DNA from 3 places in the Noviherbaspirillum album genome. Region 2 is predicted to be linked to each of the others. Evidence: predicted binding sites of a transcription regulator. Region 2 holds the regulator's gene; each other region holds the start of a gene.
What was found. Region 2 encodes LexA, which represses DNA repair genes until DNA is damaged. Its sites were predicted from a motif close to ACTGTATNNNNATACAGT; they were not measured.
Positions count from the first base shown of each region.

Region 1: the regulator LexA is predicted to act here: its motif matches at 1,656-1,673, upstream of recA (recombinase RecA).
Region 3: the regulator LexA is predicted to act here: its motif matches at 1,818-1,835, upstream of ruvA (Holliday junction branch migration protein RuvA).

Region 1 is NZ_JAWIIV010000010.1:185,148-188,422, reverse strand. It holds gene recX (recombination regulator RecX) at 1-181, opposite strand, end outside; gene recA (recombinase RecA) at 499-1,566, opposite strand; gene RY831_RS14260 (response regulator) at 1,839-2,537, shown strand; gene RY831_RS14255 (sensor histidine kinase) at 2,546-3,275, shown strand, end outside.
Region 2 is NZ_JAWIIV010000029.1:60,976-64,250, reverse strand. It holds gene rplI (50S ribosomal protein L9) at 1-101, opposite strand, end outside; gene rpsR (30S ribosomal protein S18) at 128-412, opposite strand; gene priB (primosomal replication protein N) at 433-735, opposite strand; gene rpsF (30S ribosomal protein S6) at 754-1,122, opposite strand; gene lexA (transcriptional repressor LexA) at 1,379-2,041, shown strand; gene RY831_RS24925 (RNA methyltransferase) at 2,098-2,856, opposite strand; gene RY831_RS24920 (inositol monophosphatase family protein) at 2,977-3,275, shown strand, end outside.
Region 3 is NZ_JAWIIV010000031.1:37,769-41,043, reverse strand. It holds gene purH (bifunctional phosphoribosylaminoimidazolecarboxamide formyltransferase/IMP cyclohydrolase) at 1-316, shown strand, start outside; gene ruvC (crossover junction endodeoxyribonuclease RuvC) at 567-1,109, shown strand; gene RY831_RS25480 (hypothetical protein) at 1,156-1,731, opposite strand; gene ruvA (Holliday junction branch migration protein RuvA) at 1,857-2,435, shown strand; gene ruvB (Holliday junction branch migration DNA helicase RuvB) at 2,466-3,275, shown strand, end outside.

The DNA of each region.
Region 1 (3,275 bases), on a different contig from region 2:
ATTCGGAAAAACGGGATTGGGAAAGAAACTTGGAGGATTCCAGCCAGTCGAGCAAAGCTTCGATATCGTCGCCTTCCTGGGCATAACGCGACAGCTTGCGTGCCAGTTCTAGGCGGCTGTGCTCACGGTTAGACAGATACTTCAGAGCCCGCGCTTTCAGGCTCATTTGAGGCTTTGCCATGATGGGTCAGAAGGAAGTTTGCACAGGTACGCTGTATTGCAAGTATTGAAGCACTGTTACCGGAAAATCATTGCAATGCAAGCGAAAAACTGGATATCGCCCAACCAGGCGGCTCGCGATCCGCCAAGCCGGACAACATCGAAAAGTGCCTTGCCGAATTCATGCTAATTCATGCCATGGGATGGCTTGCTGCGGCTTGGCACTTCTCTGCAACTTCAAACTGCAGCGCGGGCTCTCTCACGCGAAGTAACCACATTAACTGAAAAAGGCAGAAGCACTCCTGCTGACTGCTTCTGCCCTGCTACCCGATTGCTTGATTACTCTTCTGCGGCCTGAGCAGCCACGGAAGCGCTTGCACTTGCCGGGGGCAATTCCCGCACACCAAGCGAGGCGCGAACCTTGTTTTCGATTTCGCGCGCCAGCTCCGGATGCTCCCTCAGATAGGTACGCGCATTGTCCTTACCCTGACCGATACGCTCGCCGTTATAGCTATACCAGGCGCCCGATTTCTCGACGATCTTGGCTTCGGCACCCAGATCGAGGACTTCACCTTCGCGGGAAGTGCCTTCGCCATACAGGATGTCGAAGTGAGCTTCCTTGAACGGCGGAGCGACCTTGTTCTTGACGACCTTGACCTTGGTCTCGTTGCCGATCACTTCGTCACCCGACTTGATGGACCCGGTACGACGGATGTCCAGGCGAACCGATGCATAAAACTTGAGTGCATTACCGCCGGTCGTGGTTTCCGGATTGCCGAACATGACGCCGATCTTCATGCGGATCTGGTTGATGAAGATGACCAGCGTATTGGTACGGTTGATGCTGCCGGTCAGCTTGCGCAGCGCCTGGGACATCAGGCGAGCCTGCAGACCCGGCAGGGAGTCGCCCATGTCGCCTTCGATTTCGGCGCGCGGTGTCAGTGCCGCCACGGAGTCGACCACCACCAGGTCAACGCTGCCGGAACGTACCAGCGCATCGCAGATTTCCAGCGCCTGCTCGCCTGTGTCCGGCTGCGAAATAAGCAGCTCGGACAGATTGACGCCCAGTTTCTGTGCATAAACCACGTCCAGCGCATGTTCCGCGTCGATGAAGGCGCAGGTGCCGCCAAGCTTCTGCATTTCCGCAATGGCTTGCAGCGTCAATGTGGTTTTACCGGAGGATTCAGGGCCATAGATTTCAACCACGCGACCCCGCGGCAAGCCGCCGACGCCAAGCGCGATGTCCAGACCAAGAGAACCCGTCGAAACTACCTGCACTTCCTCGGCGACCGCGCCATCGACCATGCGCATGACGGAGCCCTTGCCGAACTGCTTTTCAATTTGCGCCAGCGCCGCAGCGAGTGCCTTGCCCTTTTCCGAGTTTTGCGCTGTTTTCTTGTCGTCCATAACTGTATTCTTTCGACGGTTGAGTATTCACATAGAGCTCATTGAGCTGAGTCTCTTATCTGGAGGCGGCATTCAAAGTCACAAGCCATACTGTATAAAAAAACAGTGATTGGCGCAAGCACCAAATACCACTAATTTTCATCCGGAGCAAAGTTGACTAATATGAATGGCAAAGTACCAGCGTGGTGCGCCTTGCTGCTATTAACGAAAAGCAATAGACTTGCTGCAACCCAGTTGTCTCAATTGTCTCACCTTGATTGCCGGTCCCGACCATGCGTATCCTGCTTGCCGAAGACGATAGTGTACTTGCCGACGGACTCACCCGCTCCCTGCGCCAGTCCGGCTATGCGACCGATTGCGTCAAGAACGGCCAGGAGGCCGATTCGGCGCTGTCGACCCAGGATTTCGACCTGCTGATCCTCGACCTGGGCCTGCCCAAGATGCCCGGCCTCGAAGTCCTGCGCCGGCTGCGCGCCCGCAATTCCCGGCTACCGGTGCTCATCCTCACCGCCGGCGATTCGATCGAGCAGCGCGTCAAGGGGCTGGACCTCGGCGCCGACGACTTCATGGCCAAGCCCTTCGCCCTGTCCGAACTCGAAGCCCGGGTGCGTGCGCTGACCAGGCGCGGCGCCGGCGGCGGACCGACCGTCATCAAGCATGGCCCTCTGTCGTATGACCAGGTCGGCCGCATCGCTTACATAAACGAGCAGATGCTCGACCTGTCGGCCCGGGAGCTGGGTTTGCTGGAAGTGCTGCTGCAGCGAACCGGCCGCCTCGTGTCGAAGGAGCAACTGGTGGACCATCTGTGCGAATGGGGCGAGGAAGTCAGCAACAACGCCATCGAAGTCTACGTGCATCGGCTGCGCAAGAAGATCGAGGTGGGCGGCGTGCGCATTGCCACCGTCCGCGGACTCGGATATTGCCTTGAAAAGTTTTCCGATGCCGCGCATCACGCCGCGCCTCCCGGCTGAAATTCCCCATGGATGATGCACGCCATGCAGATGCCGATGGCAAGGAAAAGCCTGCCGCGGCATCGCCCATTCAGCATGACCTGATGGACACGCAGCCCGAGGAACGTATCCAGCGTTCGCTGTTCGGCGAGATCCTCGACTGGATGCTAGTGCCGCTGCTGCTGCTGTGGCCGATGAGCATTGCGATCACTTACCTCGTGGCGAAATCGATTGCCAATCATCCTTTCGACCGCGCGCTCGATGACAATGTCATCGTCCTGGCGCAGCAGGTCAAGGAAGTCAACGGCAAGGTCGTCGCCCCGCTGTCGGGCGCGGCAAGGGATATCCTGCGCGCCGACGATATTGACAACGTCTTCTTTCAGGTCGTCGGCCCCGGCGGCGAACTGATCGACGGCGACCGGGAATTGCCGCTGCCGGTCGACGAGGAAAAGCCGGTGTCGGGCTCGGTGCAGTTCCGCAACGACACCATACGCGGCGCGGATGTGCGGGTGGCCTATGTCTATGTCGACCTGCGCCGCACGCGCACGCGCACTCCCGTGAGCGGCAAGCAGGAATCGATGGTCGCCCTGATCCAGGTTGCCGAAACGCTGGACAAGCGGGCCTTCCTGGCCAATGAAATCATCAAGGGCGTGATCCTGCCGCAGTTCATCATCCTGCCGGTGGCCCTGGCGCTGGTGTGGTTCGCGCTGTCGCGTGGACTGTCGCCGCTGGCGGAACTGCAGCAGCGAATCCGCGCGC
Region 2 (3,275 bases):
CGCTGGGGGATCAGGAAGTTACGTGCATAACCATCCTTGACCTTCACTACTTCACCGAGGTCGCCGAGATTAACGACTTTTTCCAACAGAATAACTTGCATTTCTTTCTCCTATTCTCAGTCGTCAATTAAGCGTTGTGCAGGTCGGTGTACGGCAGCAGTGCCAGATAACGTGCGCGCTTGATTGCGGTGTCGACCTGACGCTGATAGTGCGCCTTGGTGCCGGTCAGACGTGCCGGCATGATCTTGCCGTTTTCCTGGACGAAGTCCTTCAGGGTGTCGACGTCCTTGTAATCTACCTGTTCAACGCCGGCGGCGGTGAAGCGGCAGAATTTCTTGCGCTTGAACAGCGGGTTCTGCTGTTGGCGCTTTTGCTTGAGTTTGCTCTTGTCGAATTTTTTACCGAATGCCATGGTTGGCTCCTGTACTGTATCTAGTGATCTGGTGAATAAGTCTCGAATTCCGTCACATGGAAGACGAGACTTTTGCTGTTGCGGTTCTTGCGCGCGAGGAATCCGGTGAACGTGTACATGACGCCCAATTCAGCCTGATTGAACCGGCCGGAAATTTCTCCGGCCGCGACGGCGATCATCTCGAATTCAATCTGGCGAGGGATACCTGCCTCAATCTGCTCCGACACATGCATCAGCTTGGCTGAAACGATCGGTATGCCTGCCGGGGTGTAACGCATTACTTCGCGTTCGGCAATCGAGGCAATCAGACGAAACTGGTTCACACTCCCCTGCTGACGCAATTACGCCGCAGTTGCCTCGGAACGCTGGCTCTTGGCAGCATCTTCCTTCTGCACAGCCTTCATCATCGGGGACGGGGAAGTCTCGGCCTTCTTCATCTTGACGGTCAGGTGACGCAGGACGGCATCATTGAACTTGAAGCTGGTTTCAATTTCAGCCAGCGTCTCGCCGTCGCACTCGATATTCATGCAGACGTAATGCGCCTTGGCCAGTTTCTCGATCATGTAAGCCATTTGACGGCGGCCCCAGTCCTCAACGCGATGCACCTTGCCGTTGCGGGCGCTCACGATACCTTTGTAGCGCTCGATCATCGCAGGCACTTGCTCGCTCTGATCCGGATGGACGATAAAAACGATTTCATAATGACGCATGTAATCTCCTTATGGACGGATTAAACAATCGCCCACCCCGGCGTCAAGACGGGTGTGGGAAGAGGAAAGCCCGCTATGATAACCCGCCCTCAATAAAAGCTCAATACTTTCAGGGACTTATTCCGCCCGGTTTGCCTTATCCCGTGCTACGGTCAAAAGCCGCTTGCAATTGGACAAAAGCTGTATAAAAATACAGGCTGTCTATATCAACAGGGCTCTTCTCTCGCGAGACGCGTTCATTTCCTGGGCCGGAACCATGCTCAAACTCACTGCACGCCAGGAGCAAATCCTGAACCTCATCCGCGAAGCCATCGACAATACCGGCTTCCCTCCCACCCGCGCTGAAATCGCAAGCGAACTCGGCTTCAAGTCGGCCAATGCCGCGGAAGAACATTTGCAGGCACTCGCTCGCAAAGGCGCGATTGAAATTTCGCCAGGCACCTCCCGCGGCATCCGGCTGCTCGACATGAACGGCAACGGCACCGTCCGCTTCGGCGGCCACCAGCTGTCCTTGCCGCATCCATCGCTGATGCAGTTGAACTTGCCGCTGATCGGACGCGTCGCGGCCGGTTCGCCGATTCTTGCGAACGAACATGTCGAAGCCAATTATCGCGTCGACCCTTCATTGTTCTCCGCGAAGCCCGACTATCTCCTCAAGGTCAGGGGCTTGTCGATGCGGGACATAGGCATTCTTGACGGCGACCTGCTTGCAGTCAAGAAATCCGACACAGCGAAGAACGGCCAGATCGTCGTCGCCCGCCTCGGCGATGAAGTGACTGTCAAGCGTTACAAAAAAACAGGTTCGCTGATCGAACTGTTACCCGAAAATCCCGATTTCGAACCGATACGGGTTGATTCCGGTGATGAAAGCTTTGCCCTTGAAGGCCTGGCGGTCGGCTTGCTGCGCTCCTGGCACTGATTTACCGCATCAGGCCACGCTGAATCGGCGCGAAGTATTGAATATGCAAAGACTGTTCAATGCTTCGTTTTCGCAAGAATCTGGCGAGCAATGCCTCTGAGGATATTGACCTCTTCCGTTTCCAGTTGCGTCCGCGAAAATAAGCGACGCAGCCTGGGCATCAGCTTCTTAGGATTCTCCGGATCCAGGAATTCTATGGCGACCAAGGCTTTTTCTAGATGGTCATACATGCCATCTATCTGCGTCACGCCGGCCGCCTCCCCTTGAAATCCGATGGGCGAGGCACCAATTTCATTGCCGGTTTCAGCAACCCTCGCCTCATAGGCGAGAATCTGTACGGCTTGCGCAAGGTTCAATGAGGAATATGCCGGGTTGGCCGGAATATTGATCAATGCGTTGCAGCGCTCGATGATCTCGTTTGGCAAGCCGTAGCGCTCGCTTCCGAACACCAGTGCAGCATTCAGCAAAGGATCGCCAGCCAGGGTCGCGGCAAGCGACCTTGGCGTTGCCACCGGCGGAGAAAACTCCCGCAGGCGAGCGGTCAATGCAGCCGCGAAGTTGCAGCCATCGATGGCTTCCTCGAATGAACCGACCACGCGCGCCTTTTCCAGCACATCCTGTGCTCCACTGGCGAATGCGAGCGCTTCTTCCTGTGTGGTCGCGTCGGTGAACCGCGGGTTCACCAGAACCAGCTCCGAAAATCCCATTGTTTTCATTGCACGCGCGACCGCGCCGATATTGCCGGGATGACTTGTTTCGACAAGCACGAAGCGTAGCCGGGGAAAAACAGAAGTATTGGTTTGTGGCTGGTTCATTTAGAATAGCGGGATTGCGCGGCACGAAATCAGGTCTCCGATGCCGCATTGCTCATTAATATTATTTGATGCGGTTCCGAACGCGGTTGGCGTGGGAGCCGCAATTTTAACGGAACCTCTATGCATCCCATGCTGAATACGGCGGTCAAGGCCGCCCGTCGCGCCGCCTCGATTATCAATCGCGCAACTTTCGATCTCGATCGTATCCAGGTTACAGAGAAAAGGCACAACGACTTTGTGACCGAAGTGGACCAGGCCGCCGAGCAGGCGATCATCGACGTTCTGAAAACAGCATATCCCGACCACGCAATCCTTGCCGAAGAGTCCGGCGCATCGAGCAATCTCCATGACGAGAATGAAAATGTCTGGATCATCGATCCCCTCGACGGCACCACCAATTTCATCCACGGCTTTCCGCA
Region 3 (3,275 bases), on a different contig from region 2:
GTTCGTGAAGTCGAATGCCATCGTGTTCTGCGCCAACGGCATGACCATGGGCGTGGGTGCCGGCCAGATGAGCCGCATCGACTCCGCGCGCATCGCCTCCATCAAGGCGCAGAATGCGGGCCTGTCGCTGGCCAATACCGCGGTGGCGTCGGATGCGTTCTTCCCGTTCCGCGACGGCCTCGACGTGGTGGTCGATGCCGGTGCCACCTGCGTCATCCATCCGGGCGGTTCGATGCGTGACCAGGAAGTCATCGATGCGGCCGACGAGCGCGGCGTCGTCATGCTGTTCACCGGCACGCGCCACTTCCGCCACTGATCGGCGTCTGTCGCTGTCGTTGCGGTTGTCGTTGCCGCCAATGCATGACAAAGCATCAACTCCGTGCACGTTTCGCGGCGGCGGCAACAAATTTGTCCGGATTTATTTGGTATGGGCAAGCCGATTCGATAGAATCGGCACTCAAGCGCGCTGGTCTTCGGTGTGGTGAAGCATCATCGCTCCTGCTGCAACGGAACCGCGCCCAGTTTGCCTAACCTGTTCGCGCTGGCATCGGCCAGCGCGCCACTCAATGAAAATCCTCGGCATCGACCCCGGCCTGCGCACCACCGGCTTCGGGGTAATCCACAAGCAGGGCAACAAGCTCAGCTACATCGCATCCGGCACCATCAAGACGCCGGACGCCGATCTGCCGCAGCGTCTCAAGACCATTCTTGCCGGCATTTCGGAAATCATTCGTACCTATCACCCCGACTGCGCGGCGATCGAGAAGGTGTTCGTCAACGTCAATCCGCAGTCCACGCTGCTGCTTGGGCAGGCGCGCGGCGCGGCCATCTGCGCGCTGGTCAATGCCGATCTTGCAGTGGCGGAATACACGGCCTTGCAGGTCAAGCAAGCCGTGGTCGGCCATGGCAAGGCGCAGAAGCAGCAGGTGCAGGACATGGTGCAAAGGCTATTGGTGCTTTCCGGCATGCCCGGCACCGATGCGGCAGATGCGTTGGGCGTGGCGATCTGCCATGCGCACAGCGGAGAAACCCTGGCCACCCTCGGCGGACTGGCGCCGGCCCTCGCAAAAAAAGGTTTGCGCGTACGCGGCGGCAGGCTGGTCGGCTGAGGATTTGGTTCGGTTTGAGCACGGCCGGCCTTGCGGTCATTTCATCCTAGAAATGCTTTTCCGCCTTGCGCGCGGCCACCTCGAATCGGTTGTGCCAATAGGCATTCTTTCCGCGCAATGCCGCCCACGCGCTGGAAGCCAAGTAAGCGAAGGGAAAGAGCGGACCCCACCATGCCGCCTGGCGCACATGGGCCAGTTCATGGATCAGTACCCGTGACGACAGGCCCGACTTCTCGGCAATGACGACATGGCCGATGGCCATCGCATTCATCGCGCCGAACGGATGACGCTGCAGCATGAAGTCGGCCAGCCTGCCACGCACCAGCAGCGCAAGCGTATGCCCGCGTATCAGCTGCGCATGGCCACTGAAGACCACGATCGGTACCGCCAGCACAACGCCGAAGGCAGTCAGCGGGGAAGCCCAGACGATGCCGAGCAGGGTTCCGCTCCAGGAGAGGGGGAGGCGGATCAGCGGGCTTTGGAAAAGTCGTTGTAAGGTTTGCAGCATGCGGCGCTTGATCAGATGCCGAAGGCCGTCGCAAGCGGCAGCGCGTCTCGGCGTGAACTTGAATTCGCTCAGGTCCGTGTCCAGTTCTTCTATTTCCATTGGAGCGTCGCGCATTGGAAAAAATCCTTGGTCAGAAGGCGCCGGAAGGCGTTTCCGCCATGCCGGCCGTGCCGGTTTTTGCCGGGCAGGGCGGCAAAACTACTGTATGATTAAACAGTTTTTATCCCCATATAGAGACCATGATAGGACGCCTTTCCGGTACGCTGCTTGAGAAAAATCCGCCCCAGTTGCTGATCGATTGCAATGGTGTCGGCTATGAAGTGGATGTGCCGATGAGCACCTTCTACAACCTGCCGGCCATGGGCGAGAAGGTGGTCCTGCTGACGCATATGGCGGTGCGCGAGGATGCGCACCTGCTGTACGGATTCGGCACGGTCGAGGAGCGCAACGTTTTCAAGCAGTTGATCCGGATCTCCGGCGTCGGCGCGCGCACGGCGCTGTCCATCCTGTCGGGCATGTCGGTCGCCGACCTGTCGCAGGCGATCACGCTGCAGGAAGCCGGGCGGCTGACGCGCGTTCCCGGCATCGGCAAGAAAACCGCCGAGCGCCTGCTGCTGGAACTGAAAGGCAAGCTTGGCGCCGACCTCGGGTCGGTCGGCGGCATCGCGCACAGCGACGCGACTGCCGACATTTCCAATGCGCTGCTGGCATTGGGCTACTCCGAGAAGGAAGCGGTGCTGGCGTTGAAGCAGGTGCCAGCCGGCACCGGCGTATCGGAAGGCATCAAGCTGGCGCTGAAGGCGCTCTCGAAAGCATAGATGCAGTAACAGCAAGGAAGCAGTGACACCATGAGCATACAGACCGACGACTTCAGCGAGCAGAGAATCATTGCGGCGACGCCGGCTTCCCCCAACGAGGAAGCGATCGAGCGCGCGCTGCGGCCCAAGCAGCTCGACGAATATGTCGGGCAGGAAAAGATTCACAGCCAGCTGGAAATTTTCATCACCGCCGCCCGCCAGCGGCGCGAGGCGCTGGACCATACCCTGCTGTTCGGGCCGCCCGGTCTCGGCAAGACCACGCTGGCGCACATCATCGCGCGCGAAATGGGCGTCAACCTGCGGCAGACGTCCGGACCGGTGCTGGAACGGGCCGGTGACCTGGCCGCGCTCCTGACCAATCTCGAACCGAACGACGTGCTGTTCATCGACGAGATCCACCGCCTGTCGCCGGTAGTGGAGGAAATCCTGTATCCGGCGCTGGAAGATTATCAGATCGATATCATGATCGGCGAAGGTCCGGCGGCCCGCTCGGTGCGCCTCGACTTGCAACCCTTCACCCTGGTAGGCGCCACCACTCGCGCCGGCATGCTGACCAACCCGCTGCGCGACCGCTTCGGCATCGTCGCCAGGCTGGAGTTCTACACGCCGCAGGAACTGGCGCGCATCGTCACCCGCAGCGCCTCGCTGCTCAACGCCGCCATCGTGCCCGACGGCGCACTGGAAATCGCCAAGCGCAGTCGCGGAACGCCGCGCATCGCCAACCGCCTGCTGCGCCGTGTGCGCGACTATGCGGAAGTAAAAGGCAACGGCGAAATCACCAAGCCTATCGCCGACGCGGCGCTGAAGATGCTTGATGTCGACCCTGTCGGCTTCGACCTG